DNA from 2 places in the Streptomyces sp. NPDC001851 genome. Region 1 is predicted to be linked to the other one. Evidence: riboswitches for the same ligand, from Rfam matches in the RefSeq annotation. Region 1 holds a riboswitch; the other holds the start of a gene.
What was found. Region 1 has a riboswitch for ZMP and ZTP ahead of ABT171_RS02410 (glycine hydroxymethyltransferase). Riboswitches for the same ligand answer to the same signal wherever they lie in the genome.
Positions count from the first base shown of each region.

Region 2: another riboswitch for ZMP and ZTP. It lies ahead of ABT171_RS23595 (bifunctional 5,10-methylenetetrahydrofolate dehydrogenase/5,10-methenyltetrahydrofolate cyclohydrolase); the one in region 1 lies ahead of ABT171_RS02410 (glycine hydroxymethyltransferase).

Region 1 is NZ_JBEOYR010000001.1:506,421-521,604, forward strand. It holds gene ABT171_RS02395 (FAD-binding protein) at 1-410, shown strand, start outside; gene ABT171_RS02400 (2'-5' RNA ligase family protein) at 452-1,024, opposite strand; gene trpS (tryptophan--tRNA ligase) at 1,161-2,174, opposite strand; gene ABT171_RS02410 (glycine hydroxymethyltransferase) at 2,296-3,747, opposite strand; ZMP/ZTP riboswitch at 3,780-3,868, opposite strand; gene rocD (ornithine--oxo-acid transaminase) at 3,960-5,177, shown strand; gene ABT171_RS02420 (glutathionylspermidine synthase family protein) at 5,184-6,368, opposite strand; gene ABT171_RS02425 (hypothetical protein) at 6,406-6,756, opposite strand; gene ABT171_RS02430 (DMT family transporter) at 6,876-7,703, shown strand; gene ABT171_RS02435 (hypothetical protein) at 7,814-8,341, shown strand; gene pdxR (MocR-like pyridoxine biosynthesis transcription factor PdxR) at 8,346-9,740, opposite strand; gene ABT171_RS02445 (carboxymuconolactone decarboxylase family protein) at 9,788-10,297, shown strand; gene ABT171_RS02450 (carboxymuconolactone decarboxylase family protein) at 10,294-10,737, shown strand; gene ABT171_RS02455 (isocitrate lyase/PEP mutase family protein) at 10,734-11,456, shown strand; gene ABT171_RS02460 (ABC transporter substrate-binding protein) at 11,462-12,427, opposite strand; gene ABT171_RS02465 (ABC transporter permease) at 12,429-14,387, opposite strand; gene ABT171_RS02470 (quaternary amine ABC transporter ATP-binding protein) at 14,387-15,184, opposite strand, start outside.
Region 2 is NZ_JBEOYR010000015.1:212,638-227,821, reverse strand. It holds gene ABT171_RS23600 (CU044_5270 family protein) at 173-1,162, shown strand; gene ABT171_RS23595 (bifunctional 5,10-methylenetetrahydrofolate dehydrogenase/5,10-methenyltetrahydrofolate cyclohydrolase) at 1,180-2,031, opposite strand; ZMP/ZTP riboswitch at 2,056-2,136, opposite strand; gene ABT171_RS23590 (nuclear transport factor 2 family protein) at 2,374-2,739, opposite strand; gene ABT171_RS23585 (acyltransferase domain-containing protein) at 2,895-3,680, opposite strand; gene ABT171_RS23580 (S-(hydroxymethyl)mycothiol dehydrogenase) at 3,933-5,021, shown strand; gene ABT171_RS23575 (MBL fold metallo-hydrolase) at 5,021-5,650, shown strand; gene ABT171_RS23570 (L,D-transpeptidase family protein) at 6,153-6,848, shown strand; gene ABT171_RS23565 (hypothetical protein) at 6,944-7,129, shown strand; gene ABT171_RS23560 (S1 family peptidase) at 7,216-8,601, opposite strand; gene ABT171_RS23555 (SAM-dependent methyltransferase) at 8,743-9,573, opposite strand; gene ABT171_RS23550 (MalY/PatB family protein) at 9,942-11,120, shown strand; gene ABT171_RS23545 (PPOX class F420-dependent oxidoreductase) at 11,163-11,549, shown strand; gene ABT171_RS23540 (alpha/beta hydrolase) at 11,571-14,357, opposite strand; gene ABT171_RS23535 (Zn-ribbon domain-containing OB-fold protein) at 14,536-14,955, opposite strand; gene ABT171_RS23530 (TetR family transcriptional regulator) at 15,113-15,184, opposite strand, start outside.

The DNA.
Region 1 (15,184 bases):
CGCACGGCCGCGCCGGCCGGGTGCGCCACGAGTTCGCCGTCGGCCACGGCCAGGAGGAAACCCTGCACCGGATCCTGCGGCGCCTCGCCGCACACCGCTGCCCGTCCCTGCACGCCGTCCTGCGGCCCCTCGGGGACACGGACGCCGGCTGGCTCTCCTTCCCCCTGCCCGGCTGGAGCCTCGCCCTGGACGTCCCGGCCGCGCTGCCCGGGCTCGCCGCCTTCCTCGACGGCCTCGACGAGGAGATCGCCGCGGCCGGCGGCCGCATCCGCCTCGCCGGGGACGCACGGCTCCGCCCCGGCCTGCTCACCACCATGTACCCGCGCGTGACCGACTTCCGCGCCCTGCGCGCCCGGCTGGACCCGCGCGGAGTGTTCGTCTCCGACCTCGCCCGCCGGCTCGGCCTCTAAGTGTGCTGACCGGAAAGGCTGGTGACGCGGCCGGCTAGGCCCTAGGACACCGCGCTGCCGCGGAGCGCGCCGGCCTGGGGCGGAACCACCGACCCGCCGAACGTGAACTCCCGCAGCTTCCGCCAAACGCCGTCCGCGCCCTGCTCGTACAGGGCGAAACCCGTACACGGCCACTGCGCGTCGAAGCCGGCCAGCTCCTCGAAGGCCCGGTCCATCGCGGCCTCGTCGATCCCGTGCGCGACGGTGACGTGCGGGTGGTACGGGAACTGCAGCTCGCGCGCGACCGGCCCGGACGCGTCCCGCACCCGCTGCTGCAGCAGGGTGCAGTCCTCGGCGCCCTGGACGACCCGGACGTAGACCACCGGGGACAGCGGACGGAACGTGCCGGTGCCGGACAGCCGCATCGGGAACGGACGGCCCACCGCGGCCACTTCGGTGAGGTGCGACTCGACGGCCGGCAGCTCCGCCTCGTCGACCTCCGTCGGCGGCAGCAGCGTGACGTGTGTGGGGATGCCGTGAGCCGCGGCGTCGCCGAAGCCCGCGCGCCGCTCCTGGAGCAGGCTGCCGTAGGGCTCCGGGACCGCGATCGACACGCCGATCGTTACGGTCCCCACGTCGTCTCCTGTCGTCGCGCCTGTTGTGTTCTCAGTCGTCCGGCTATCGACTGTACGGCCACGGCTGTCCTGTGGGCAGGCGCAGCGGAAGTGATGTGCAGCGCTCTGTCCACGGACGTGTGTGCGGTCGTACGCCTCAGTGCTTGGCCGGCAGGAAACCCACGCGGTCATAGGCCCGGGCGAGGGTCTCCGCGGCGACCGCGCGCGCCTTCTCCGCGCCCTTGGCCAGGATCGAGTCGAGGGTCTCGGAGTCGTCCAGGTACTGCTGGGTGCGCTCGCGGAACGGCGTCACGAACTCGACCATGATCTCGGCGAGGTCGGTCTTCAGGGCGCCGTACATCTTGCCCTCGTAGTCGCGCTCCAGCTCGGCGATCGACGTGCCGGTGAGGGTCGAGTAGATGGTGAGCAGGTTGCTGACGCCCGGCTTGTTCTCCGCGTCGTAGCGGATCACCGTGTCGGTGTCGGTGACGGCGCTCTTGACCTTCTTGGCCGTGGCCTTCGGCTCGTCGAGCAGGTTGATCAGGCCCTTCGGCGTGGACGCCGACTTGCTCATCTTGATCGACGGGTCCTGCAGGTCGTAGATCTTCGCCGTCTCCTTGAGGATGTACGGCGACGGGATCACGAAGGTGTCGCCGAAGCGGCCGTTGAAGCGCTCGGCCAGGTCACGGGTCAGCTCGATGTGCTGGCGCTGGTCCTCGCCGACCGGCACCTCGTTCGCCTGGTACAGCAGGATGTCGGCGACCTGCAGGACCGGGTACGTGAACAGGCCGACGGAGGCGCGGTCGGCGCCCTGCTTGGCGGACTTGTCCTTGAACTGGGTCATGCGGCTGGCCTCGCCGAAGCCGGTGAGGCAGTTCATGATCCAGGCGAGCTGGGCGTGCTCGGGGACGTGGCTCTGGACGAAGAGCGTGCAGCGGTCGGGGTCCAGGCCGGCCGCGAGGAGCTGGGCGGCGGCCAGGCGGGTGTTGGCGCGCAGTTCCTTCGGGTCCTGCGGGACCGTGATCGCGTGCAGGTCGACGACCATGTAGAACGCGTCGTGGGACTCCTGCAGGGCCACCCACTGGCGGACGGCTCCGAGGTAGTTGCCGAGGTGGAACGAGCCTGCCGTGGGCTGGATACCGGAGAGCACGCGAGGTCGGTCTGAAGCCATACCCCTCATTGTCGCAGAGAGCCCGGAGGGTTCTGTGCGAGGGGAACCGCGCACCGTGGTGGGCCGGCCGCGCCCACGCGGCGGAGCCGCATATCGAATACGGCCCCGCCCCCGGGTGTCTCTAGCCGAGGTCGATCTCGGGGTAGAGCGGGAAGGCCGCCACCAGGTCCGTCGCGCGCTGGGCGATCTCCTGCGACACCTTCTCGTCCAGGACGTGGGCGGCCTTCGACGGGGCGCCGGACTTGGTGGTGCCCGGCTCCGTCGTCGTCAGGACCCGGTCGATCAGGCCCGCCACCTCGTCCATCTCCGCCGTGCCCAGGCCGCGGGTCGTGAGCGCGGGGGTGCCGATGCGGATGCCGGAGGTGTACCACGCGCCGTTGGGGTCGGCCGGGATGGCGTTGCGGTTGGTGACGATGCCGGAGTCCAGCAGCGCCGCTTCGGCCTGCCGGCCGGTGAGGCCGTAGGAGGTGGTGACGTCGATCAGGTTGAGGTGGTTGTCCGTGCCGCCGGTGACCAGGGTCGCGCCCCGGCGCATCAGGCCCTCGGCCAGGGCGCGGGAGTTGTCGACGATGCGCTGGGCGTAGTCCTGGAAGGCGGGCTGCCGCGCCTCGGCGAGGGCGACGGCCTTGGCGGCCATGACGTGCGGCAGCGGGCCGCCGAGGACCATCGGGCAGCCGCGGTCGACCTGGTCCTTGAGGGAGTCGTCGCACAGCACCATGCCGCCGCGCGGGCCGCGCAGCGACTTGTGCGTGGTGGTGGTGACGATCTGGGCGTGCGGGACCGGGTCGAAGTCGCCGGTGAGGACCTTGCCGGCGACGAGGCCCGCGAAGTGCGCCATGTCGACCATCAGGGTGGCGCCGACCTCGTCGGCGATCTCGCGCATGATCCGGAAGTTCACCAGACGGGGGTACGCGGAGTAGCCGGCGACGATGATCAGCGGCTTGAACTCGCGGGCCTGGGCGCGCAGGGCCTCGTAGTCGATGAGGCCGGTGGCCGGGTCGGTGCCGTAGGAGCGCTGGTCGAACATCTTTCCTGAGATGTTCGGGCGGAAGCCGTGGGTGAGGTGGCCGCCCGCGTCCAGGGACATGCCGAGCATGCGCTGGTTGCCGAAGGCCTGGCGCAGCTCGGCCCAGTCGGCCTCGGTCAGGTCGTTGACCTGGCGGGCGCCGGCCTTCTCCAGGAAGGGGACCTCGACCCGGTCGGCGAGGACGGCCCAGAAGGCGACGAGGTTGGCGTCGATGCCGGAGTGCGGCTGGACGTAGGCGTGCCGGGCGCCGAAGAGCTCGCGGGCGTGCTCGGCGGCGAGGGCCTCGACGGTGTCGACGTTGCGGCAGCCGGCGTAGAAGCGGCGGCCGACGGTGCCCTCGGCGTACTTGTCGCTGAACCAGTTGCCCATCGCGAGGAGGGTGGCCGGGGAGGCGTAGTTCTCGGAGGCGATCAGCTTGAGCATCTCGCGCTGGTCGTGCACCTCCTGGCCGATGGCGTCGGCTACGCGCGGTTCGACGGCACGGATGACGTCGAGGGCGGCGCGGAAGGCGGTGGACTCGGTGGAGAGGGGCTGCTGCTCTGGCATGAGGACCTCCGGACGGCGTGCGTACAGCGTTCACGTTCGGCCCAGGCGCACGGCACACATCGGACTCGGGCCGCTCCCCGATGGTCCGTCCCATCCCAGCGCGCCAGTCACGGCCCGCTGATCAGCCTACCGGGCGGGACACCCGGCCAGGTTCCGACGTCCACCATGCGAGCGAGGGTAGGAAGGAGATCCCCTCGTCGCCGGGAGCCGCCGTGACCGCTGCTGAAGACCTCATCGCCGCCGCCGAAGCGCACTGTGCGCCCACGTACCGTCCGCTGCCGGTCGTCGTGGCCGCGGCGGACGGCGCCTGGATGACGGATGTGGAGGGGCGGCGGTACCTGGACTGGCTGGCCGGTTACTCGGCGCTGAACTTCGGGCACCGCAACCGGCGGCTGATCGAGGCGGCGAAGGCGCAGCTGGAGCGGGTGACGCTGACGTCCCGCGCCTTCCTGCACGACCGGTTCGCGGCGTTCTGCACGGAGCTGGCCGAGCTGTGCGGGATGGAGATGGTGCTGCCCGTGAACACCGGCGCGGAGGCGGTGGAGAGCGCGGTGAAGACGGCCCGGAAGTGGGGGTACCGGGTGAAGGGGGTGCCCGCGGAGATGGCGAAGATCGTCGTCGCGGGCGGCAACTTCCACGGGCGTACGACGACGATCATCAGCTTCTCCACGGACCCGCAGGCGCGGGCGGACTTCGGGCCGTACACGCCGGGGTTCGAGATCGTGCCGTACGGCGATCTGACGGCGATGCGCAAGGCGCTGACGGAGAACACCGTGGCGGTGCTGCTGGAGCCGGTCCAGGGCGAGAACGGCGTGATCGTGCCGCCGGCCGGCTATCTCCCCGCGGTCCGGGAGCTGACCCGCGAGCGGAACGTGCTCTTCGTCGCCGACGAGGTCCAGTCGGGCCTCGGCCGCACCGGGCGGACCTTCGCGTGCGAGCACGAGGGGGTGGTCCCGGACATGTATGTGCTGGGCAAGGCGCTGGGCGGCGGGATCCTGCCGGTGTCGGCGGTGGTGTCGAGCGCGGAGGTGCTCGGGGTGTTCCGGCCGGGCGAGCACGGGTCGACGTTCGGCGGCAATCCGCTGGCCTGCGCGGTGGCGCTGGAGGTGATCGCGATGCTGCGCACGGGCGAGTTCCAGGCGCGGGCGGCCGAGCTGGGGGCGCGGCTGCACGGTGAGCTGACGGCGCTGCTCGGCACGGGCGCGGTGACGGCGGTGCGGGGACGCGGGCTGTGGGCCGGGGTGGACATCGCCCGGGCGGCCGGCACCGGGCGGGAGGTGTCGGAGCGGCTGATGGACCGGGGCGTGCTGGTGAAGGACACCCACGGCGCCACCATCCGGATCGCACCGCCGCTGGTCATCTCCGAGGAGGACCTGGACTGGGGCCTCGCCCAGCTGCGGGCGGTGCTGGGGGTGCGGGGCCCCTTCTGACGGGCCCTAGAGGATCACGTGCGGCAGGAAACGCGCGTACTCGTCGGTGATCAGGCCGGAGGACTCGCGGATGCCGAGGCCGGCCGGTTCGTCCTGGACGACCCAGGCGCCGAGGACGACGTGGTTGCGGTCGAAGGCGGGCAGCGGGGCGAGCTGCTGGTAGCAGCAGGGCTCGTCGCGGAGTGCGGCCGGGGCGCCCGGCTGGTGCACGGTGACGCCCGCGCCCTCGCGGCCGAGCAGGGGCTTGGCGACGTAGCCCTTCCCGGCGGCGAGCTCACGGGGGCCGTCCAGGTAGGCGGGGAGGAGGTTGGGGTGGCCGGGGTACAGCTCCCAGAGGACGGCCAGCAGGGCCTTGTTGCTGAGCAGCATCTTCCAGGCGGGTTCGATCCACAGGGTGCTGCCGGTGCCGCCGCCGTTGTCGAGGGTGGCGAGGACGTGCCCGGCGAAGGCGTCGGTGGTGAGCCACTCCCACGGGTAGAGCTTGAAGATGCCGCGGATGAACCGGAGCTGGTTGTCGACGAAGCGGCCGGAGAGGGTGTCCCAGCCGATCTCCTCCATGGACAGCCAGTCGGTGTCGAGGCCGGCCTGTTCGGCGGTCTCCTTCAGATAGGCGACCGTCATCAGGTCCTCGCCGAGTTCGTCGGCGGAGGAGTGCGCGAAGTGCAGCGGACTGCCGGGCGGAAGCAGCGCGGCCTGCGTCCGCCAGGCCTCGACGAGGCGTTCGTGCAGGGAGTTCCACTGGTCGGCGCCGGGGAAGCGGTCCTCCATCCAGAACCACTGCGGCGAGGCGGCCTCCACCAGCGAGGTCGGGGTGTCGGCGTTGTACTCCAGCAGCTTGGCCGGGCCGGTGCCGTCGTAGCGGAGGTCGAACCGGCCGTAGACGGAGGGGAGTTCGGCGCGGCGGCGCCAGGCCTCGGTGACGGCGGCGGCCACGCCGGGGTCGGTGATGCCGAGGTCGGCGAGCCGGTCCTTCGCCACGATGTGCTCGGCGGCCGTGAGGCACATGCGGTGCAGTTCCCCGACCGTCTCCTCCAGCGCCTCGACCTCTTCCAGGGAGAAGACGTAGTAGGCGCTCTCGTCCCAGTAGGGGCGCAGGGAGCCGTCGGGGTGGCGGGTGAGGGGGTAGACGAGCCCCTGCTCCTCAACGGTCTGCTGCCAGCCGGGGCGTGGGGTGGTGGTACGGCGTTCCATACGGCGGTCTCCGGTCGCTGTCCGATCCGTTGCCCGGTCAGCCGCCGGAGCTGTGGTAGCCGCCGCCGAAGCCGCCGCGGTGGACTCCGGTGCCGCCGCTGGAGGAGCTGCCGGAGCCGGAGCCCCTGCGGGGCATGGTGAAGGAGCCGCCGTCCACCCAGGAACCCCGCTTGTCGCCGCCGTAGTACCAGGCGCCGTTCACGGACGCCTTGGTCGACTTGCAGTTCCGGTCTGAGACGATCTTGTACCCCTTGGCGAGGTTGTAGCTGCCGCGGTCGACACAGCGCTTGTCCGGTTCGGACGAGCAGGCGGTCAGGGCGGCGGCCAGCAGGCCCATGCCGCCGAGGACGACCGTGCCGGAGCGCAGCCGGCGGCGTGTGTTCTCCATCGTGGTGTCTCCCCCGTGGGCTCGTCGGACGATCGGTTCAGACTAGAGAACGGTAAGAGCGCGGACCCCGTTGGGTGTCCCGGTCGGCCCTCTCCTAGAGTCCCTTTGTGCTCTTTGGAATGGTGTGCGCCCTTGGCGCGGCGGTCTGCTTCGGTACCGCGACGGTGTTGCAGGCGGTGGCGGCGCGAGAAGCCGGTACGGGCGGGGGCGGCGAGGCGGCACTGCTCCTGCGGGCGCTGCGGCAGTGGCGGTACATCGCCGGGCTGGCACTGGACGGGCTCGGCTTCCTGTTCCAGATCGCCGCGCTGCGGTCCCTCCCGATCTACGCGGTCGGCGCGGCCCTGGCGGCGAGTCTGGCGGTGACCGCGGTGGTGGCGGCGCGCCTGCTGCGGGTGCGGCTGAGCGGCACCGAGTGGACCGCGGTGGCCGTGGTCTGCGCCGGGCTCGCGATGCTGGGGCTGGCGTCCGGGCCGGAGGGCGAGGAGGGCGGCTCGGACGCGTTGCGGTACGTGATGCTCGCCGTGGCGGTCGGGATGCTGCTGCTCTCCCTCGCGGCCGGGCGGCTGTCGGGGGCGAGCCGGGCCCTGGTGCTGGGGCTCGGGGCCGGGTTCGGGTTCGGGGTGGTGGAGGTGTCGGTCCGGCTGATCGACAGTCTGGCGCCGGCGGGTCTGCTGACCAACCCGGCGGCCTACGCGCTGGTGATCGGCGGAGGCGCCGCGTTCGTGCTGCTGACCTCCGCGCTGCAACGCGGATCGGTGACCGCGGCCACGGCCGGCCTGGTCATCGGCGAGACCATCGGCCCGGCGGCGGTGGGCGTGGTCTGGCTGGGGGACCGCACCCGGGACGGGCTGGCCTGGCTGGCGGTCCTGGGATTCCTGGTGGCCGTGGCGGGCGCGCTGGCGCTGGCGCGGTTCGGGGAGGCGCCGGTGGCGGCCGAGGAGGGCTGAGGCCGCCTCCCTGGTCTTCCGCTGCCCGCCGTGGCGCACGATCCCGTCAACCCGCCCCGCGCACAGGCGCGTTGCCACGCGCCGCACCCGCCGGTCGTAGGGTCACGGGCATGCGCCCCGTCGACGACCCCTCCTACCGGAACAACCCGCAGCTGAACGCCTGGCTGGACACCGCCCGCGCCGACTTCGCGGCCCTCGCCGAACGGACCGGTGGCCCGTGGGACTTCTCCGCCGCCTCACTCGCCCGCCTCGAACGCCTCGTCCTGGAGCGCCACGCCACCTGGGAAGAGCAGTACGACGACCGGCGGGGCCCGTTCCTGCGGGCGGTCGCCTGGTACCTGGGCGAGGTCCTCGTACGGCACCACGACGCGGTCTGGGTGTGGCCGCCCGGTACTCCCTGCCCCAGCCGGGAGCGGTCGTGCCCCGCCCTGACCTACCCGTACGACCGGCTCACCGAGCGGGAGGCCGAAGCCGTCGCCGCGTCGGAGGAGGAAGGCGAGTCTCTTCTTCCTGTCGTCGACCCGCACCAGATCGTCGGCGCCCTCCATCGGGCGGAGGGCTCCCGGCTGAGCGTCGCCCTGGAGCACTTCGAGGGATGGCGTGACGAGCTCGCGCCCTGGCTGCCGTCAGGCACCTGAACTCCTACGGCAGCACCCTGCACAACGCGTCCAGGGCCCCCGCCCACGTGCTGTCCGGCGGTGTCGCGTAGCCCACGACCAGTGCGTCCAGCGGCTCGGCGAGGGCCTGTGGGTGGCGGTGCGGGGACAGGCCGCGGAGGGCGAGGCCCTGCCAGGCCGCGGCCTGGATCACCGACTGTTCCATGCCGGCGGGCAGCCCCAGCACCGCGTGGAGGCCGGCGGCGATGCCGGTGACCGCCACCTCGGGCGCGCGGGCGGTCACGGACGCGGCGAGGGCGTCGCGGCGGCGCCGGTGGCGCAGCCGGGAGGAGCGGACGTGACGGTCGTACGCGCCGGAGGTGAGGAACTCGGCGAGGGTGAGCTGTTCGAGCGCGCCCACGGTGTCGACGCGGCCCTTGGCCGCGGCCGCCTCCTCCACGAGGGCCGGGGGCAGCACCGTCCAGCCCAGCCGCAGTCCGGGGGCCAGGGACTTGCTGGCGGTGCCGAAGTAGACCACACGGTCGGGGTCGAGGCCCTGGAGGGCGCCGACGGGCTGGCGGTCGTAGCGGAACTCGCCGTCGTAGTCGTCCTCCAGGATCACGGCGTCGGTGCGCCGCGCCCAGTCGATCACGGCGGCCCGCCGTTCGGGGTGCAGGGCCGTACCCATGGGGAACTGGTGGGCGGGGGTCAGCAGCACCGCGCCGGCGTCGTCCAGGACCCGGGTGTCCGTGCCGAGTTCGTCGTACGGGAGGGCGGGTGTGCTGAGGCCGGACTGCTGGAGCAGGCCCCAGTAGGCGTCGAGGCCGTACGACTCGACGGCCACCGTGCGCACCCCGCGGGCCGCGAGGACCGTGCCGATGATGCGCAGGGCGTGCGCGAAGCCGGAGGTGATCAGCACGGTCTCCGGGTCGGCGCGGACGCCGCGCACGCGCGCGAGGTACCCGGCGAGGGCGGTGCGCAGTTCGGGCCGGCCACGCGGGTCGCCGTAGCCGAGGGCGTGGTACGGGGCGGTGGCGAGGGCACGGCGGGCGGCCTTGAGCCACTCGGTGCGCGGGAAGGCGGCGAGGTCGGGGGCGCCGGGGAGCAGGCTGTACGCCGGACGGCCGGGTTCGGGGGGCCGGGGTCCCGCGCCCCTGCCGGCGGGCGGGGCCGCGGCCAGCTCCGCGACCCGGGTTCCGGAGCCCTGCCGGGCGGTGAGCCAGCCCTCCGCCACCAGGTCCGCGTAGGCCTCGGCGACGGTGTTGCGGGCGATGCCGAGGTCGGCGGCGAGGGACCGGGAGGAGGGCAGCCGGGTGCCGGCGGCGAGGCGGCCGGTGCGGACGGCGTCGCGCAGGGCGTCGGTCAGGCCCCGGCGCAGACCGCCCCCGCCGGTCGGTTCGAGATGCAGGTCGACGCCGAAAGTGGCCCAGGATTCCACCATGGAAATGGACCATACTCCTGGGCTGCCTCGCTCCTAGGGTCGAGGGCATGAGCACAGACACCAGCACCGGCGACACCGTCGAGTACGCGCCCGAACACACCCCCCGCATGCGCTGGGCCCAGCACGCCCCCGAGGTCTACAAGGCGATGATCCGGCTCGACGCGGCGGCCAGGCAGGGCCTGGACCCCAAGCTGTACGAACTGGTGAAGATCCGCGCCTCGCAGATCAACCACTGTGCGCTCTGCCTGGACATGCACACCAAGGACGCGCTGGCGGCCGGCGAGAGCGTCCAGCGGATCGTGCAGCTCAGCGCCTGGGAGGAGTCGAAGCACTTCTACACCGAGAAGGAACTGGCGGCGATCGAGCTGACCGAGGCGGTCACCGTGCTCACGGACGGTTTCGTGCCGGACGAGGTGTACGAGAACGCCGCCAAGCACTTCGAGGAGGCCGAGCTGGCGCAGCTGATCGCCGGGATCGCGGTGATCAACGCCTGGAACCGGTTCGGTGTGACCACCCGCGCGGTGCCCGGCCACTACCAGGCGGGGCAGCACCGGTGAGCCGTACCCAGCTGCTGGACCGCGAGGTCGGCCAGGCGATGTCCGCGCTCAGCGCGGCCGCGAAGAAGGGGCTCGGCGACCCGGTGCTCGCCGAGCTGGTCATGATCCGCGCCTCGCAGATCAACCACTGCGCCTTCTGCCTCGACATGCACGTGCGGATGGCCCGGAAGAACGGGGAGTCGGAGGACCGTGTCCAGCTCCTCAACGCCTGGGAGGAGACCGAGGGCCTCTACAGCGAGCGGGAGCGAGCCGCGCTGGCGCTGACCGAGGCGGTCACCGTGCTGACGGAGGGCTTTGTGCCGGACGAGGTGTACGAGCAGGCGGCCAGGCACTTCGACGAGGCCGGACTCGCCCATCTCATCGGCCTGATCAGCGTCATCAACGGCTGGAACCGGCTGATGGTCAGCCGCCGCACCGCACCGGGGGGTTACCGGCCATGAGCAAGGTGGACGTGTTCCGCGCGCTGCATCTGCGGCGCGCCCAGGGCGACCCGCTGGTCCTGCCCGGGCCCTGGGACGCGGCGAGCGCGCGCGTCTTCGCCGAGGCCGGGTTCCCGGCGCTGGCCACGCCGAGCGCGGGGGTCGCCGCCTCGCTCGGGTACGCGGACGGGGCGACTCCGGCCGACGAGATGTTCGCCGCGGTCGCCCGGATCACGCGGGCGGTGGACGTGCCGGTGTCCGCGGACGTCGAGGGCGGGTACGGGCTCGCGCCCAAGGAGCTGGTGGAGCGGCTGCTGGAGGCGGGCGCCGTCGGCTGCAACCTGGAGGACTCCGTGGACGGTGTCCTGAAGGATCCGCGCGAGCAGGCCGAGTTCCTCGCCGAGGTGCGTTCGGCCGCCGGGGACCGGCTGTTCCTCAACGCCCGCGTCGACACCTTCGTCCACGGGGACGGGGACCCCGAACGGGTCATCGAGCGGGCCGCGCTGTACGTGGCGGCGGGTGCCGACTGCGTCTACCCGATCCTCGCCCCGGCGGACACGCTGCCGCTGCTGCGGGCCGGGATCCAGGGCCCGCTGAACGCGCTCGCCCGCCTGGACGCGGACGGCCCCTCGCCCGCCGCGCTCGGCGGACTCGGGGCCACCCGGATCACGTTCGGACCGGGACTGCAGCGCAGGGCGGCCGCCGCGCTCACGGAGATCGCCGACGCCCTTGCCGAGTAAGGACGTCAGGGCAGCCACCGCTTCCACACGTCGGGGTGGCTGTCCACCCACTTCCCGGCGGCGTCCTGGGGCGACAGCTTCTGGTCGGCGATCATCAGGGAGACCTCGTTCTGGTACTCGGTCGTCCAGCTGAACTTCCTCAGGAAGGCCGCCGCCTTGCCGCCGGACTTCGCGAAGTCCGCGTTGAGGTACTTCTGCAGCGGGGTGTGCGGGTAGGCACAGGCGACCTTCGCCGCGTCCGCGTCGCAGCCGTCCTTGTACGGCGGGAGCTTCACCTCCGTCATGGGGACCTTCTTGAACAGCCACTGGGGTGCGTACCAGTAGGTCAGGAAGGGCTTCTTCTCCTTGGCGAACTGCTTCATCTGGGTGATCTGCGCCGCCTCGGAGCCGGCGAAGACGACCTGGTAGTCCAGCTTCAGGTTCTTGACCAGGGCCTTGTCGTTGGTGACGTACGACGGGGAGCCGTCCATCAGCTGGCCCTTGCCGCCGCTCTCCGCCGTACGGAAGAGGGAGGCGTACTTGTTGAGGTTCTTCCAGTCCGTGATGTCCGGGTGCTGCTTGGCGAGGTACGTCGGCACGAACCAGCCGATGTGACCGGTCACGCCGAGGTCTCCGCCCCGCGCGATGGTCTTCTTGTCCTCGACGTACCGCTTCTCCTGGTCCGGGTGGCCCCAGTCCTCCAGGATGGCGTCGACCCGGCCCTGGCTGAGCGCGTCCCAGGCGGGCACCTCGTCGACCTGCACGGTGTCGACGCGGTAGCCCAGCTTGTGCTCCAGGATGTACTGGGCGACGGCCACGTTGGACTGGGCCCCCACCCAGGACTGCACGGAGAGCGTGACCGTCTTCGATCCCCGGGCGTTGGCGAACGGGCTGGCCTGCTTGGTCATGTCGGCGGCGCCGCAGCCGGTGAGCAGCGACACGGTGGCCGCTCCGGCGGCGATCAGCGCCGTCCTGCGTTTCAGCTTCCTCATGTCACGCTCCCTTCCGCGCGCCGCGTTCCGCCGGCTGGGTCACCCGGTCGAGCATCAGCCCCAGGCAGACGATGGCGGCACCGGCCACCAGACCCGTCGCCAGGTCGCCCTGGGCCAGCCCGAACACCACGTTGTAGCCGAGCGCACCGCCGCCGACGAGGCCGCCGACGACGACCACGGCGAGGACGAGCACCACGCACTGGTTGACGGCGAGCAGCACGGCGCGCCGGGCCAGCGGCAACTGGACCTGCCGCAGCTGCTGGGCCCCGGTGGCCCCCAGCGAGCGTGCCGACTCCAGGGCGCCCGGGTCGACCTGGCGCAGCCCCTGGCTGATGATGCGCACGACGGCGGGCAGTGCGTAGATCACGGCGGCGGCGGCAGCGGGCGCACGGCCCACCCCGAACAGCGCCACGACCGGGATGAGGTAGACGAACTGCGGCATGGTCTGGCAGACGTCCAGCACCGGGCGCAGCAGCCGCTCGAACCGGGTGCTGCGGGCGGCGGCGACAGCCGTGGCGAAGCCGATGACCAGGGTGACGGCCACCGCGGCCAGCACCTGAGAGAGGGTGTCCAGGGACGGCGTCCACACCCCGAGCACGCCGATCGCCGCCATCGCCAGCACCGCGGTGAGGGCCGTGCGCCAGGTGCCGATCAGCCAGGCCGCCACGGCGACGATCAGGAGCAGCCCCCACCAGGGCAGCCCCTGCAGCCCGGCCCGGACGGGGTCCAGCACCCAGGTGGTGAAGCGGGCGGCCCAGTCGGCGGTGCCGCCGACGACGGGGACACCGCTGTAGAGGTGGTCGACCATCCAGTCCTTGACGGTGTTCACCGGCCCGGCGATGTCGGCGACCCAGGTGTCCGGCCATGCGAGCCGGTCCGAGAGGCGGCCGGCGAGCACCACGGCGGCCGTCACCGCGGCCGCCGTGGACCAGCCCGCCACGGGGCGCGCCGCGGTGCTCGTGGAGCCGGAGCCCAGCCGTTCGCCCACGGCCGCGGTCACCCGGTCGAGCGCGATGGCGAGCAGCACGATGGGGATGCCGGCCGCCAGCGCGGCGCCGACGTCGACGGAGGCCAGCGCCTGGTAGACACGGTCGCCCAGACCTCCGGCACCGATCATGGAGGCGATCACGACCATGGACAGCGCCATCATGATCGTCTGGTTGACGCCCAGCATGATCTCCTTGCGGGCGAGGGGCAGCCGGGCGGTCAGCAGCCGCTGCCGGAAGGTGGCACCGAACGACTCCACCGCCTCCATCACGCCGGCGTCCGCGGCCCGCACCCCGAGCGCCGTCAGCCGCGCCATGGGCGGGGCGGCGTAGATGACGGTGGCGAGCGCCGCGGCGGGTACGCCGATGCCGAAGACCAGGACGACGGGGAGCAGGTAGGCGAACGCGGGCAGCACCTGCATGGTGTCCAGGACCGGGCGCAGGGCGCGGTCGAGGCGGCCGGAGAGGCCGGCGGCGAGACCGAGGACGGCTCCTACGGCCACGGAGGCGAGGACGGCCACCACCATCAGCGCGAGGGTCTGCATGGTCGGGACCCACATACCGAGGGCGCCGCAGGCCAGCAGCGCGGCTACGGTGCCGGCGGCCAGGCGGACGCCGGCGACGCGCCAGGCGAGCAGGCCGGCGAAGGCGGTGACACCGGCCCAGCCCGCGGCGAGCAGGGTGAGGTAGACGGCGCGGACGGAGAGGACGACCGCGTTGCTGAGGTAGCCGAAGAAGTAGAGGAACAGCGGGTGGCTGTCGCGGTTGTCGATGATCCAGTTGCTGGCGTCGGCGAGCGGCTTGGAGAGGTCGACGGTCAGCTCGTGGGGCCAGGCCGCGCCGGGCCAGCGGGTGGCGGCCCAGGGGACGAGGACCGCGGCGAAGAGGGCGAGCAGGAGGAGTTTGCCCGCGGCTCGGCTCTTGAGGACGCGGGGTTTGCCGGTACGGGAGGTCGGGAAGCTGAGCGTCGCCATCAGACGGCCTCCGGGCTGGTGCGATCGCCCTCGGGACTGGTGCCGGTGCTCTCCGGGCTGGTGCGGGGGGCGGGTGGGGTCGCTTGCCCGCGCTCGCGGGGTGCCGTCGCGGCCACTGCGGCGGCGTCGGTGGCGGCCTCGGGTGGGGTGGTGACGCCGGCTACGACGTCCAGCAGCTGTTCGTGGTCCACGACGCCCAGGCACCTGCCCTCGTCCATCACCCGGGCGGGCTGCCCCGCCCGCGCCACCGCCTCGATGGCCTCGGCCACCGTGGCCTCGGGGCGGACCGCCGGGCCGGTGCCCGTCTCCGCCGCGGACGCGGGGCGCATGGCCGTACGGCAGGTCATCACCTGCTCGCGCGGCACGTCCCGGACGAACTCGCGGACGTAGTCGTCGGCCGGGGAGCCGACGATCTCCTCCGGGGTGCCGAGCTGGACCACTCGGCCGTCGCGCATCAGGGCGATGCGGTCGCCGAGTTTCAGGGCCTCGCTGAGGTCGTGGGTGATGAAGACCATCGTGCGGCCCTCCTCGCGGTGCAGGCGGGCCACCTCGTCCTGCATGTCGCGCCGGATGAGCGGGTCCAGTGCGCTGAACGGCTCGTCGAAGAGGAGGACCTCCGGGTCGACGGCCAGGGCGCGGGCCAGGCCCACGCGCTGGGCCTGGCCGCCCGACAGCTGGCCGGGGCGGCGGTGCTCCATGCCCTCCAGGCCGACCTTGGCGACGACCTCGGCGGCCCGCTCGCGCCGCTCGGCCTTGCCGACGCCCTGGATCTCCAGGCCGTAGGCCACGTTGTCGAG
Region 2 (15,184 bases), on a different contig from region 1:
TCTCCCGGGATGCCGGCAGACGCGTCACCGCCCGTGCACCGCACGCCTCCAGAGGCGTCGGTGACCGCCTCACCGGACGGGCGCAGGACCGGCGACGGCGGTCCCGGACGGCGATCGTCGCGTGCCGATTCCGCTGCCCCCGTCGGCGTACCCCTGCGCAAGGACCCCCGCCATGCCTGACGAACTCGACCTCCTCCGCCGCGCCAACCCGGTGCCGGCCCACGCCCCGCACTTCGGCGACGGCCCCCTGGATCACCGTGCCGAGCGGCGGCTGGAGCTGCTGCTGGGCGAGGACGCTCGCCGGGGTTCCCGGCCCCGGCCCCCGCGCGCCCGCCTGCTGTGGGGCCTCGCCGCCACCGCCGTCGTCCTGGCCACCACCCTCACCGCGCTGCTCGGCGGCCCGGGCGGTCAGCCCGCCGTCGCCGCGCCCCGTCCGCTGGCCGTCCGGGCCCACTCCACCGCCGTACCGCTCGACCGGATGGCCCAACAGGCCGCCGCGGCCGCCGCCGACGGTGCGCCCGGCCTGCGCAAGGGCACCCATGTGCAGTCCTGGAGCCTCGGCATGAGCGACGGCAAGCCGCCCGTGACACTCCCGGAGGAGACCGTGGTGCGCTGGAACGCGGACGACAGCCACACCGAGGTCGTCGTGGCGACCGATCCGCGCCACCCGGGCCGCCCGGTCCTCACCGACGCGGGCGACGCACCGCGCCTGGTGGAGGACGGCCATGTGCTGCGCCGGACCACCTACCCGCCGAGCTGGAGCGACGCCCCGCCCGAGGCGCGCCCCCCGCACGACCCGGCGGCCCTGCGGTCCTACCTCGCCGAGGCGGTCCACCCCGGCACCGGGTCCCTGACCCCATCGGAACTCCTGGACGGGGTCAGGGAGTTGCTGGACCACTGGACGCTCGGCTCCCGCGAGTCGGCCGCGCTGGTCCGGGTCCTCGCGGACGCCAAGGGCCTGCGGCCCGTCGGACAGGTGACGGACCGGCTGGGGCGCCCGGGGCAGGCGTACGCCTACGACGGGCCCGGTGCCCGGCGCATGCTGGTCCTGGATCCGCGCACCGGCGCGGTCCTCGGCCTGGAGGCCACCTTCAGCGAGGACGACGCACGGTACGGCGTGCGGGCCGGGGACGTGATGGAGTACAGCGCCTGGCTGCGCTGACCCCCCGTACGCCGGCCTCAGGCGACGCCGAGCTGCCGGGCGGCGGCCCCGACGGTCTGTTCCAGCAGCGTGGCGATCGTCATGGGACCGACACCGCCCGGCACCGGCGTGATCAGCGAGGCCCGTTCCACGGCGGATGCGAAGTCGACGTCGCCGACGTTCCCCGGGTTGTAGCCGGCGTCGATCACCACGGCGCCCGGCTTGATGTCCTGCCCGCGGATCAGCCGCGGCCGGCCCACCGCGGCGACCACGATGTCCGCCTCCCGCACGGCCGCCGACAGGTCCCGGGTGCGCGAGTGGCAGTACGTCACGGTCGCGTCCCGGGCCAGGAGCAGCATGCCCACCGGCTTGCCGAGGATCGCGCTGCGGCCCACGACCACGGCACGCTTCCCGGCGGGATCGACGCCGTACTCGTCCAGCAGCCGCAGGATGCCGCCGGGCGTGCAGGACACGAAGCCCGGCAGTCCGAAGCTCATCGTGGCGAACGAGGCGAAGGTGACGCCGTCGACGTCCTTCTCCGGAGCGATCGCCTCGAACGCCGCCCGCTCGTCGATGTGGTCGCCGGCCGGGTGCTGGAGCAGGATGCCGTGCACGGCCGGGTCGGCCGACAACTCCCGCAGCCTGCCGACGAGTTCGCCGGTGGTCGTGGTGGCGGGCAGGGCCACGTGCCGGGACTCGATACCGGCCTTGCGGCAGCGGTTCTGCTTCATGCGGACGTAGGTCACGGACGCCGGGTCCTCGCCGACGAGCACGGTCGCGAGACAGGGCGCGGAACCGGTCCGTGCGGTGAGGTCGGCGGCCTTCTTCGCGGTCTCCTCGACGACACGGCGGGCCAGGGCGGTGCCGTCCATGAGACGGGCCTGGGTCATGTGCACACTCCTGAGCTGGATCGAGTCTCTCGCCCAGGCGCGCGGCAGCCACCACGGACCGCTCCCCGGTGGTACTCCACCTCAGCGCCAGTCACGGCCCGGGTACAGGGTAGCCGAGCACCCGCACGCCAGCGGGCCTCTGGCAGTGCGGTCGCCGGGGGCCGACCGCGCGGGTCCGGCTCACCCGGGCCGTGCCGGCCGGGAAAGAGCGCCGTACACCGGCTGACCTGCTGCGGAAGCCGGTCCTGGCCGTCGCGGGCGCCGAGAAGGCCCAGGTCAGCCGGGAGGTGACCTGGGCCCTGGCGAATCGCCTCGCGGCGCCCGTCATGCCGGTGTGTGCGCCTACTCGTCCCAGGCCTGGATGAGCAACTGGCTGGCAATCTTGCCGTCACGCAAGGTGACCATCGACTCGGCGAGGACCCGCGTCCCGTCCCCGTACTGGCAGGACTCGGTGAACGCGGCGTGGTCGCCCTGCACCACGCACTGGTCCAGCTTGTGCGTCATGTCGCGGCTGTAGATGTCGTCCAGCAACTCGGCGATCTGACCCCGGCCGCGCAGCACGGTGGGGTGGCTGGGCTGGTGGTTGTGGTCGACGATGCGGATCTCCGCGTCGTCGGCGTAGAGCGACAGAAGGTTGTTGCCGGTGTTCCCTTCTATGCCCCGGCGCAGTGCCTCGGTGTCGAAGGCGGAACCTGTCGCGGTGCCCATGGTGACCTCCTTCGGGCGCCCGCGGCCCGGCGGGGCGCGGACCACGCGGACCCCCACCCTTCGAGGCTCCTCCGGCCCGGCGGTCACGGCAAGCGCGGCGTACGCCTCCGCCGTACCGCCGCGGCCCGCGCGGGCCGGTGCGCGGCCCCGCCCCGTCACCGCCCCTGCACGCCGGTGCCCGGCCCCGACCGCAGCAGCGCCCAGTCCCGGGACAGCACGAAGGCCGCGGCCGTACCGTCCGTGAGGCATCCCGTGAGGCAGTCCGGGAGCAGGCGGGTGAGCTGGTCCGCGGCGCCCAGTTCCACCCAGGTGCGGACCCCGTCGCGGTGCAGCAGGCCGACGGCCTCCGCGAAGCGCAGCGGCGCGCGCCGCACCCAGAACTCCGGGTCGGCGGTCTCGGCACCCACCGGCCGGGCCGTGACGTCGCAGACCAGGGGGAGGCGCGGCACACGCGGGTGGAGCGTGGCCAGCGTACGGGCGTAGGCGGCGAGGACGCCGTCCGGCCAGGCGGAGCGAGGCCCTTGCGCCGGCAGGCCGCCCAGCAGGCGGGCCAGGGTGCCGACCGCGTGGCAGGCCTCAGCCAGCGAGAACACACCCGCGGCGTACGCGGCGGCCATCCGGCCGGACGCGTGCCCGAACACCACGTCCGGGCGGACGCCCCAGCTGCGCAGCAGCCGGTACTGCGCCGCGTGGAGCGCGAAGACCGCCGGCCCCGCGAACGACTCCCGGTCCAGCAGTGCGGCCGTACGCGTGCCGTCGGCCGCGGACATCACGCATTCCAGCGGGAGTTCGAGATACGGATCGAGGCGCGCGCAGATCTCGTCGAGGGCGTCGGCGAACACCGGGAAGGCGTCGCGGAGTTCACGCAGCGTACCGGGCCGCGGGGCGGCGCCGGCCGAGAACAGGAAGGCGGTACGTCCAGTGCGGCCGTCGAGGGGCATGCCCCCATTGAGGCACGCCCGGTCCGGTGCACACACCAGGCAAAGTCCCGCAGCCTGCAAAAAGATTGCCATCATAGAATGACGTTATTCAGTCAAATTCTTACGGAATTGGGAACCGTTCTCGCAGAGTGAGGACCAGGCCGGTTCGCCCGGCGGCCGGAAAGATCCACGATCACCGCCGTGGTCCGTCCCGCCACCGATCCGGCGCGCGTAGGGTCGGCGGGGAAGGCAACCGAGGAAGGGGTTCAGACCATGGCGCAGGAAGTGCGCGGCGTGATCGCACCGGGTAAGGACGAGCCCGTACGGGTCGAGACGATCGTGGTGCCGGATCCGGGACCCGGCGAGGCCGTGGTGCGCGTGCAGGCCTGCGGAGTCTGCCATACCGACCTGCACTACAAGCAGGGCGGCATCTCGGACGACTTCCCCTTCCTGCTCGGCCACGAGGCCGCCGGTGTCGTGGAGTCGGTCGGCGAGGGCGTGACCGACGTGGCGCCCGGTGATTTCGTCATCCTCAACTGGCGTGCGGTGTGCGGGAATTGCCGGGCGTGTCTGCGTGGCCGTCCCTGGTACTGCTTCAACACCCACAACGCCCGGCAGAAGATGACCCTCGCCGCCACCGGGCAGGAGCTCTCCCCGGCCCTCGGCATCGGCGCGTTCGCCGAGAAGACCCTCGTCGCCGCCGGCCAGTGCACCAAGGTCGACCCGGCCGTCTCGCCGGCGGTCGCCGGCCTGCTGGGCTGCGGCGTGATGGCCGGCATCGGCGCGGCGATCAACACGGGCGGCGTCGGCAGGGGCGACTCCGTCGCGGTCATCGGGTGCGGCGGCGTCGGCGGCGCGGCCGTCGCCGGATCGCACCTCGCCGGTGCGGCGCGGATCATCGCCGTGGACATCGACGACCGCAAGCTGGACAAGGCCCGCACCCTGGGCGCCACGCACACCGTCAACTCCGGGGAGACCGACCCGGTCGAGGCGATCCGCGAGCTGACCGGCGGCTTCGGCGCCGACGTCGTCATCGAGGCCGTCGGCCGCCCGGAGACGTACAAGCAGGCCTTCTACGCCCGCGACCTCGCCGGCACGGTCGTCCTCGTCGGCGTCCCCACCCCCGAGATGAAGCTCGAACTGCCCCTGCTCGACGTCTTCGGCCGCGGCGGCGCCCTGAAGTCCAGCTGGTACGGCGACTGCCTGCCCTCCCGTGACTTCCCCCTGCTGATCGACCTGCACCTGCAGGGCCGGCTGCCGCTCGACGCGTTCGTCACCGAGACCATCCAGCTGGACGAGGTGGAGAAGGCGTTCGAGCGGATGCACCACGGCGACGTGCTGCGTTCGGTGGTGGTGCTCTGATGACCGTACGCATCGAACGCCTCGTCACCGCCGGGCAGTTCAGCCTCGACGGCGGAACCTGGGACGTCGAGAACAACGTGTGGATCGTCGGCGACGAACGGGAGGTGATCGTCATCGACGCCGCCCATGACGCCGAGGCCATCGCCCGCGCCGTCGACGACCGGCGCCTGATCGCCATCGTGTGCACGCACGCCCACAACGACCACGTCAACGCGGCACCGGCACTCGCCGACCTCACCGGCGCCACCATCTGGCTGCACCCCGACGACCTGCCGCTGTGGAAGCAGACCCACCCCGACCGCGACCCCGACCGGCACCTCCTGGACGGCCAGGTCATCGAGGCGGCCGGCGCCGACCTGACCGTGCTGCACACCCCCGGCCACGCCCCCGGCGCCGTCTGCCTGTACGACCCCGGGCTCGGCGCCGTCTTCACCGGCGACACGCTCTTCCAGGGCGGCCCCGGCGCCACCGGGCGCTCCTACTCCCATTTCCCGACGATCATCGACTCCATCCGGAGCCGGCTCCTCACCCTGCCCCCGGAGACCAAGGTCCTCACCGGGCACGGGGACGCCACCACCATCGGCGCCGAGGCACCTCACCTGGAGGAATGGATCCGGCGCGGACACTGAGAACGCGCCGGCAGCCCCGACAGCGGATCTCCGGCTTCCCCGCGACCGCTCAATACCAGGTGGCACTGGTCGCGGGGCACCCCGGGGCGCCGGACGCGGCATCGCCGTCGGGCTGGGCGCGGCCTGGAGGCGCGCGGCCCGGGCGGCGCAGCAGAAGCGGCAACGCGAAGTGGCTGGTGACGGCGTACAGGCAGCCGGAGGAGTCGGTCCGGTCCCGAGGTCGTGCCCCCGGACCGGGGTGTCCCACTCGAAGACCGCGTGCCACGCCAGGGCCACCCGACCGCGGGCACGGGGATCGGCCACGCGCAGGGTGGCGAGACCCGGCCGGGCGCCGAGCCCAGGCCGGACGGCTGCGCGGTGACGAAGTTCACCGTTTCGTCACAGGCTGACCGGAAGTACAACCCCCACAGCCCCGCGCAGGTCTAGGAGTCCGACATTGCGGGAATCGCGCAGGGAGGCACCCGGGGCAGGCCCTGGGCGACAAGGGGAGAAGAAGATGCACATGGGGGACGTACGCAGACGAGGTGTCGTCGCGCTCGGCGTCACGGGACTGGTGGCGCCGCTCACGCTGGCGCTCACCGCGGCACCGGCCCAGGCCGCGAGCTGCACCGCACAGGCGGGGCCGTACCAGAAGCAGGTGGAGAGGTTCCTCGGCCGGCCGGTCGACGGCAAGCAGTCCGCCGCCGACTGCACGGCCATCCAGGCCTTCCAGAACAGGCACGGCATCACGCCCGCCGCCGGCTACGCCGGACCGGTCACCTGGGGCGTGATGGACCTCATGACCAAGCAGAAGGCCGTCGGGAACAACCCCAACAAGGACGGCGCGTGCCCGGTGAACAGGGGCCGGATCGCCTGCGTGAACCTCACGCTCCAGCTCAGCTGGATCCAGGACGGCAAGAAGCTCGTCTACGGTCCCGTCCCCGTGCGTACCGGCCGCAAGGGCTACACCACCCGCACCGGCCTGAAGAAGATCTACTGGCGGGACATCGACCACGTCTCGACCGTCTACAACGTGCCGATGCCCTACAGCCAGTTCTTCGACGGCGGCCAGGCCTTCCACTCGGTCAACCTGAGCATGTGGAACCCGCCCGGCTCGCACGGCTGCGTCAACATGACCCCCAAGAACGCCAAGGCGTACTGGTCGCTGCTGAGGACGGGCGACGACGTCTTCGTCTACGGTCGCAAGCCGGGCACCTGAGCAGCCGGGCTTGACACATTGACGTGATGAGCAACACGGTCCCGTATGTCCGTATCGGGTGCGCTTGCTCACAGTGTCTTCACGCCGACCGGCATATGCTTCACAGCATGTCCACCACTGTTGAAGCCGCCCCCGAGCGATCGGCCGCGGAGGTCAACGAGGAGATCAGGGCCCTGTGGCGCCGGTCGGGCGGGACACTGACCACCGAGCAGCGCGCGCAGTACCAGCGCCTCGTGATGGAGTGGGCCGCCGCGACCCCGCGGTCGCACCGGGCCGCCTGACCGACCTCGCGCGGACCGCACCGGAATCCGACCAGGGCACCCGTGAGCCCACGGGTGCCCTTCGCACACCACCCCCGGGGCTTTCCTCAGCCCCAGGTCGCCGAGTAGTACCGCTGGTACGCCTTGCGGTCCTGCTCCGCCCGGATGTAGCGGGTGGCCACCAGGGCGATCAGACTGCCCGCGATCACCAGCAGCCCGGGACCGACGTTCCGGGTGTCCGTCAGCCGCGCCAGGAGCGTCTGCCCCGCCGTGCCCGTCACCGGTGCCGAGGAGCCCGGTGAGGCCGCGTTCGGCGCGACCGCGCCCTGTGCGGCCGAGGCGGACGGCGCGGGGGAGGAGGCGCCCTGCGGGGCGGCGCCGCCGGCGTTCTGCGCGGACACGATCAGCTTGACGTTCAGCGCCGCCATCGCCTTGGTCACCGGCTGGAAGAACGTCGTCCCGCCCGTCTTGCAGTCACCGCTGCCACCGGAGGTGACACCGAGCGCGATCCCGTCGGAGAACAGCGGTCCGCCGCTGTCCCCGGGCTCGGCGCACACATTGGTCTCGATGAGCCCGGTGACCGTCCCCTCGGGGTAGTTGACGGTCGCGTTCAGCGCGGTGACCGTCCCGTCGTGCAGGCCGCTCGTGCTGCCGCTGCGGAACACCCGCTGCCCCACCGCCGCATCGGCGACACCCGTGATCCGCACCCCGTTGCCGCCGCCGATCGCGACGACGTCGGCACCGTCCCCGGCCTTGCCGGAGGCGTACTGCACGAGCGAGAAGTCGGTGCCGGGGAAGGCGCTGCTCACCGTCCGGCCCAGCTGCTGGTTGCCCTGGTTGTCGGCGAACCAGGTGGATCCCGCGGGCCCGCAGTGACCGGCGGTGAGGATGAAGTCGCTCTGCCCGTTGGTCACGTTGAACCCCGCCGAGCAGCGGCCACCGGTCGACAGGATCGGCTGGGCACCGTTCAGCCGCGTGGTGAACGTGCCCTTCATGCGCTCCATCCGCACGAAGCCGCCGATCCCCGCGGCGACATGGCTCATCCGGGACCAGTCACCGGCGGACACCGTGCTGTCCGCGCGCACCACGACCCGGTTGGTGCGGTAGTCCACCGCCCACGCGGTGCCCGCCACGCGCGGCGCCGCCCGCAACGCGGCCGTGGCCGACCTGAGTTCGTCCATGCTGTGCGACACGACCTTCGCCGCCGCCCCCGCGCGCCGTACCTCCCGCGCCGCCGCCTCGTCGGTCACCGCCACCACCGGCCGCCCGTCGGCGCCGATCCAGTTGCCCGCCGTCCGCGCCGTGCCCAGCCGCGCCACCAGCGCGGCGCCGGGGTCCGCGCCGCCGGTGACCGAGGCGAAGGGTCTGGCGGCGGCCGGAGGCGTCTCGCTCGCCATGGCCGCCTGGGCGACCATCGCGCCCCCCAGGAGGAGTCCGCCGACCGCCGCCAGGCGTGTCACCCGCCTGACGATCCGTCGTCGTGCGTGCCGCATGCAGGGCTCCCGAAGCCGAACCGAACGCGCCCCGCCGGTCAACGGCGGCGCGAGGCCCCCGGCTCGTCGAGGGCCCGCACCTCCATACGCGGCCCGCGGCCCCCGCGTTCACCGCCGGCCGGGATCCGCGCCGCCCCGGCTTCAGTTCTTGCGGGCCACCCCGCCGAACATCGCGACCTCCTCCGGCTCGGCCCCGTGGTCGTGCTCCGGGCGCCAGCGCGAGCAGGACACGACACCCGGCTCCAGCAGCTCCAGACCGTCGAAGAAGCGGGCCACGTCCTCGGGGGTGCGCTGGGTCAGCTTCGGGGTGCCGTGCTCGTTCCAGAACCGCACCGCCTCGTCCACGTCCGGCATCGACGGATGGGTGACGGTGTGCGACAGCACCAGGTGGCTGCCCGCCGGCAGCCGGTCCGTCAACCGCCGTACCAGGCCGTACGGATCCTCGTCGTCGCCGATGAAGATGACCACGCCGAGCAGCATCAGCGCCACCGGCTCACGGAAGTCCAGTGTCCTCGCCGCGTGTTCGAGGATCGCGTCGACGTCGCGCAGATCCGCGTCCAGATAGTCCGTACGGCCCTCCCGCGTGCTCGTCAGCAGGGCACGCGCGTGCGCGAGTACCAGCGGGTCGTTGTCGACGTACACGACCCGCGACTCGGGCGCGATGCGCTGGGCGACCTCGTGCGTGTTGTCGGCGGTGGGCAGCCCGGTGCCGATGTCCAGGAACTGCCGGATACCGACCTCACCGGCCAGATGGCGGACGGCCCGGCCGAGGAACAGCCGGTCGGCGCGCGCGTACTCGCCGATGCCCGGGTGCAGCTGGCGTATCTGGTCGCCGGCCGCGCGGTCGACCTCGTAGTTGTCCTTGCCGCCGAGCCAGTAGTTCCAGATCCGGGCGGTGTGCGGCTGGCTGGTGTTGATTCGGGCACGCAGCGACACGGCCACGTCGTCGGTGGCTGCCGGGTTGTCGGTCACGTGGGTCAGCTCCTGGATGCGGATGAGATGCCTGACGAGGGATACACCGTGCAAGACGCAATCTAGTGCCCCGACAGGCAACGTTCGCCCCGTCGCGAAGCCCGGCACGCTCCCCCGCTGCCTCAAGGGCGCGGGAGGTGCCCCCACTCGCCGCACCGGCCGAAAGCCCAAGTACGTCCAGTACGAGGGCTTCCGGCCGGCACTCCCCCAGCCTTCGGCCGGGGGGACCCCCAGAGCACGCACCGGACGCCGCTCCTCGACGGGCAAACGTTGCCTGTCGGGGCACTAGACGCCCGAGTTGATCTCCGCCGCGCGTCCCCGGATTTCGGCCCGTGCCCCCTGCCCCCGCAGCCCCTATCGTGAGCCCCATGACCGGCATCCCGCACGGCACCCCCGGCGAGGCCGACCCGCTGCGCGCCCTCGGCCTGGACCGGCTGCGCCGTCGTACGAGCATGAAATGGCGCACCTACCCCGAGGACGTGCTGCCGCTGTGGGTGGCCGAGATGGACGTACCGCTCGCCGGGCCCGTGGTCCGCGCCGTGACCGACGCGCTCGCCCTCGGCGACACCGGGTACCCGGCCGGCACCGCCTACGCCGAGGCGCTGGCCGCGTTCGCCGCCGCACGCTGGAACTGGGACGGGATCGCCGTGGAGCGCACCGCGATCGTGCCGGACGTGATGCTCGGCGCGGTCGAGATGATCAAACTGGTCACCGGGCCCGGCGATCCGGTGATCGTCAACCCGCCGGTGTATCCGCCGTTCTTCCCGTTCATCACCCATATGGACCGCCGGGTGGTCGAAGCCCCGCTCGGCGCGGAGCTGCGCCTCGACCCGGCCGCACTGGAGGAGGCGTTCCGGCGGGCGACCGCCGGTTCCGGCCGCGCCGCCTACCTGCTGTGCAGCCCGCACAACCCCACCGGCACCGTCCACACCGCCGCCGAACTGACGGCCGTCGCCGCCCTCGCCGAGCGGTACGGCGTCCGGGTCGTCGCGGACGAGATCCACGCCCCGCTGGTCACCCCCGGCGTCCCCTTCGTGCCGTACCTGAGCGTCCCCGGAGCCGAGAACGGGCTGTCCCTGATGTCGGCCTCCAAGGGCTGGAACCTGGCCGGTCTGAAAGCCGCCCTCGCCCTCGCGGGACCGAAGGCGGCCGCCGACCTCGCCCGGCTCCCCGAGGAGGTCGGGCACGGCCCCAGCCACCTCGGGGTCATCGCCCACACGGCCGCCCTGCGCGAGGGCACCCGCTGGCTGGACGCCCTGCTGGCCGGGCTGCGCGCCAACCGGGACCTGCTCGCCGCCCTGCTCGCCGAGCACCTGCCCGCGGTACGCCCGCAGCCCGCCGAGGCCACCTTTCTGGCCTGGCTCGACTGCCGCGCCCTCGGCCTCGGCGACGACCCCGCACAGGTCTTCCTCGACCGCGGCCGGGTCGCCCTCAGTACGGGCCCGCCCTTCGGCACCGGCGGCGCGGGGCACGTACGGCTGAACCTGGCGACCTCGCCCGAGATCCTCACCGAGGGCGTACGGCGCATGGCGGCGGCCCTGGCGTGACCGGAAGGGTCGGGAAAGCGCCGGCCTCCTAGACTGCCGGGCATGGACGACGCGCGGCTGGACCGGCTCGGCGCCGGCAACTACCTGCTGGTGACCAGCTACCGAAAGAACGGCACCCCGGTCGCCACCCCGGTGTGGGTGGTCCGCGACGGTGCCACGCTCGGGGTGTGGACCGCCGCCGACAGCTTCAAGGTCAAGCGGATCCGGCGCCGCCCCGACGTCGTCGTCGGCCCCTGCGACCTGCGCGGCAACCCCACCGGCGAGCAGCTGCCGGCCACCGCGGAGATCGCGGATGCCGCCACCACGGCCCGCTACCGGGACCTCATCGCCCGCAAGTACGGCATCCTCGGCCGCCTCACCCTGCTCGGCAGCAGGCTGCGGCGCGGCCTGGACGGCACGGTCGGCATCCGGGTGACCCTCGCCGAGTGAGGGCCACCCGGAACCGGCCCGCTACGACGCGTCCAGCACCGACCCGGACAGCACCAGCCCACCGGGGCGCGGCTCACCGGTCTGCATGTCGACCTGCCGGAACCGCACCGACTCCGTCCGCTCCCGCACCCGGTCCTGGACCGTCGGCACGGTGATCTCCGCGCTCGTCCGCCCCGCCGGGACATCGACCCACAGGGTGAGCCCGCCGACCTTCGACAGGGGCCGCTCCGGGTCGGGCTTCGCCCCGGCGGCCTCCCTCAGCCAGCGCGCCGGGACGTCCTTCGTGGACAGTTCCGGCGCGGTGGCCGGCACCACCGCGAACATCGCGCTCATGTCGACGTCGACCGCCTGCGACAGGGACAGCCGCCACTTCAGGGACCGCCCCTCCGTGACCCGGCCGGCGACCGGCGTGACGGTCATCGCCGGCGGCGGATCGTCGTCGTGGACGGTGATCCCGCCCCGGTAGGAGCCGACGACCGCCCCGCGGACCGCCTTGACCAGGACGTCGTACGACACGTCCGTGCCGTAGCGGGTGTTGCCCTTCACCTCGACCGGTACGTCGATGTCGTGACCGCCCGGGTGCACCGTCACCAGCCGGTCCTTCGCCTTCCCGGTGGCCGGGTCGACGACGTACACCCGGACCTGCCCGCTGCCGTGGCCCGACACCCGGACCGGCACGCGGTAGGTGCGCACGCCCGAGTCACCCTCGGCCACCGTACGGCGGCCGATGTCCACCCGGGGCAGCGTCGCCGCCCGAGCCGCGGGCGTCCCCGGCCGCCAGCCCCACGCGTCCATCAGCCAGGCCTGCCCGGACGCCGAACGCGCCGTCAGCTCCATCGACTTGACCGAGCCGAGCCTGAGTCCGGCGCGGGTGGCCGCCGTCAGCGGCACCCGGAACTCGCGTGCCCAGTAGGACGTCGTCCGCTCGCTGCCGGGCAGCCCGTCGGCACTGATGCCGCCCAGCCGGGCCGTACGGCCGAAGGCGTCGGTGAGGGACACGTCCAGCCGCGTGCCCCGCGAGTTCGGCGGCACGAACAGCCGCAGCGTCAGCGCTTCGGCGCCGGACAGCGACACGGGCTGCTCCAGGCTGATGCGTGCCGGTGCACCGGCGCGCGTCCAGCGCAGCGCGATCGCGTGCCGGCCGGTCTCCCGGTCGGGCTCCCACCGCGCGAAGTGCGGCGACGCGCCGTTCGCGCCCTGCCCCAGACAGGCCTGGGCCGGGCTGGGGTCCACCGCTTCGCACAGCCGGGCGCCGGTCACCGTCACCCCGCCGTCGGGAAGGAACCCGGCACCCCGGCGCGCGCCCACCGCGTGGCTGAGCACCCGCGCCGGGTCCGCGGACGGGGCCCGCTTCCCGGAGCCGTCCAGCAGCGGCCGCACCCGGTCGTCCCCGGCGAGGAACAGCCGCGCGGCGGACGCGATGTACGTCGAACCGGCCCGGTGCTGCTGGTCGGCGGTGAGCCGGGTCGCCGCGTGCTTGCCGCAGACCGGGTCCGGGTGGTCCGGGTCGTCGGAGAAGTCGTCCTCGGCGGGCGCCGCGGCCTGGCCCGGCGTCCACTCGGAGTTGAAGAAGTTGTGGTCGGCACCGATGACGTACACGGCACTGTGCAGCGCGCTGCCGTTGCTGACCGCGCGGGTGCCGTCGACGTAGAGCTCGCCCTGCAGGTCGGAGACGTCACCGTCGCAGCCGGGCAGGACCGTCACGGACGGTACGTCGGGCACCGGGTTCTGGCCGAAGACGGTGGGGCCGATGAGGACCGTGCCGCGGACGGTCCAGCGGACCGGGCCGTGGTAGCCGTCCTGGTCGGCGGCCGGCGGATAGAGGCTGTCCAGGGCCGCCCGGTTGACGCCCTCGCCGCCCCGGGAGTGCCCGACGAGCAGCACGCGGGACAGATCGGCGCGGGGTGACTGGCGTACGACGGACGGCGCGGTCCCGGGGTGCGCGGCCCACTCCGCCCAGCGCGCCAGGTGCAGCCGCACCAGCGAGGAGCGGGCCTGGGCGCCGCCGTCCTCGGCCGCGGAGTCCTGGCCGTTGATCCCGTTGGCGGAGACCGAGACGGTCACATAGCCCTGGGAGGCGAGGAGCTTCTGGTCGCGCAGGTAGCCGCGGTGGCTCGGTACGGGCTTCATGCCGGCCTTGCACGGCCAGTCGCCGGTGATGTCCTGGCCCCGGTAGCAGGTGAAGTGGCGGCCGTGCAGGAACAGCGCGAGCGGACGCCGGCCGGACACGCCGACGGGGGAGACGACCACCCCGCGCATCTCGACCGGGGCCGGGAGGCCCGGCAGCTTCACCGACTTCAGGCTGTACTCGCCGGTCCGGGTGCGGTAGGGACCGGGCTTGCCGGGATCGACCTCGTTCGCGGGCAGCGGGGCCGGTGGCCGGGGCGCGGACGGGACCCCGGGCGAGTGCTGCGCGCCGGGGGCGGTCCGCGTGTCCAGCCGGCGCCCGCCGGACCACACTTGCAGTCCCGCCAGCCCCTGCGGCCCCGTGGCCTGGTGACCGTCCAGCGGCAGCCGGAAGGTACGCCCGTCCGTGCCGGGCCGGGGCACTCCCAGCAGTCGCCCGTCCGACCGGAATTCGACCCGGGCGTCACCCATCGGCACCGGCCGGTCCGACCGCCACACCAGCTGCGGCGCCGACCGGCCGCCGGTGAGCCGCCACCCCGGTGGCAGCGTCCCGTCCTCCGGTGAGGCCAACGCCCCTAACCGTGACGGTGGTTGATCCTGGGCTACTGCCGCCCCTGGGGATGCCCCCGCCACCGCGAGCAACGCGGTGGCGGTCACCCATATGCGCCGGGCACGGACCACTGTTCCTCCTTCAGCCCCGACCTCGGGCGTCCCGTCCGTCCCGGGAGCCCCTCGCTCCCGGAGGACGGAAGGCGGAGTCCGTGGGTTGCCCGTGAAGGAGACGTGATCGATCACATCGAGCCATCACGGCAACGGCGGCCGTGGTCCGCCCGGTTGTGCGGCGGGCGTCCCGGCGCCGTCAGGTCCAGGCGCTCCGGTAGGACTCGTCCAGCAGCTGGAAGACCGGCTCGCCGCGCACCGGGTCCTGGGCGGTGGACAGCCGGACCCGGTCTCCGCTGTGGATGCCGACCGGCGGACCCATGACCCGGCCCCGTACGACGAACCCCTCGGCCATCTCTATCAGCGAGACGTTGCGTGCCGCGGGCGTGTTGCGGTGCACCACGGTCGAATGCCGTACGGTGCCGACGCCCTCGCTGCGCTCCGTGCGCAGCTCGCTGCCCTGGCACACCGGACACAGCAGCCGGTGGTACATCGCGGTGCCGCACCAGGTGCACCGCTGGAAGAGGATGGCGTCCTTGGAGTCCGCGGAGACGGGGTCCAGAACTCCCGCCGCGGAGCCGGCCGCCGGATGCGAAGCGTTTGCTGAGTGGTGGTACACGCTGGTCAACTCCCTGCGCTCGGCCGGAATCCCGCGTGTCCGGAGTGCACCGGGCACACGCGTGCGCGGCGGCCGTGCCACCGTGCACGCCGACAGGGTATGGCACTCAGTGTCACTCGTAAAGGCACTCCGTACCCCCAATTTGGAGAGGGTGCTCTCACGTGCGACCGAGTGCCGCCTCCAGCTCCTGGACCACCCGCCACAGCGGGGCGTCCCGCCGGCAGGCCAG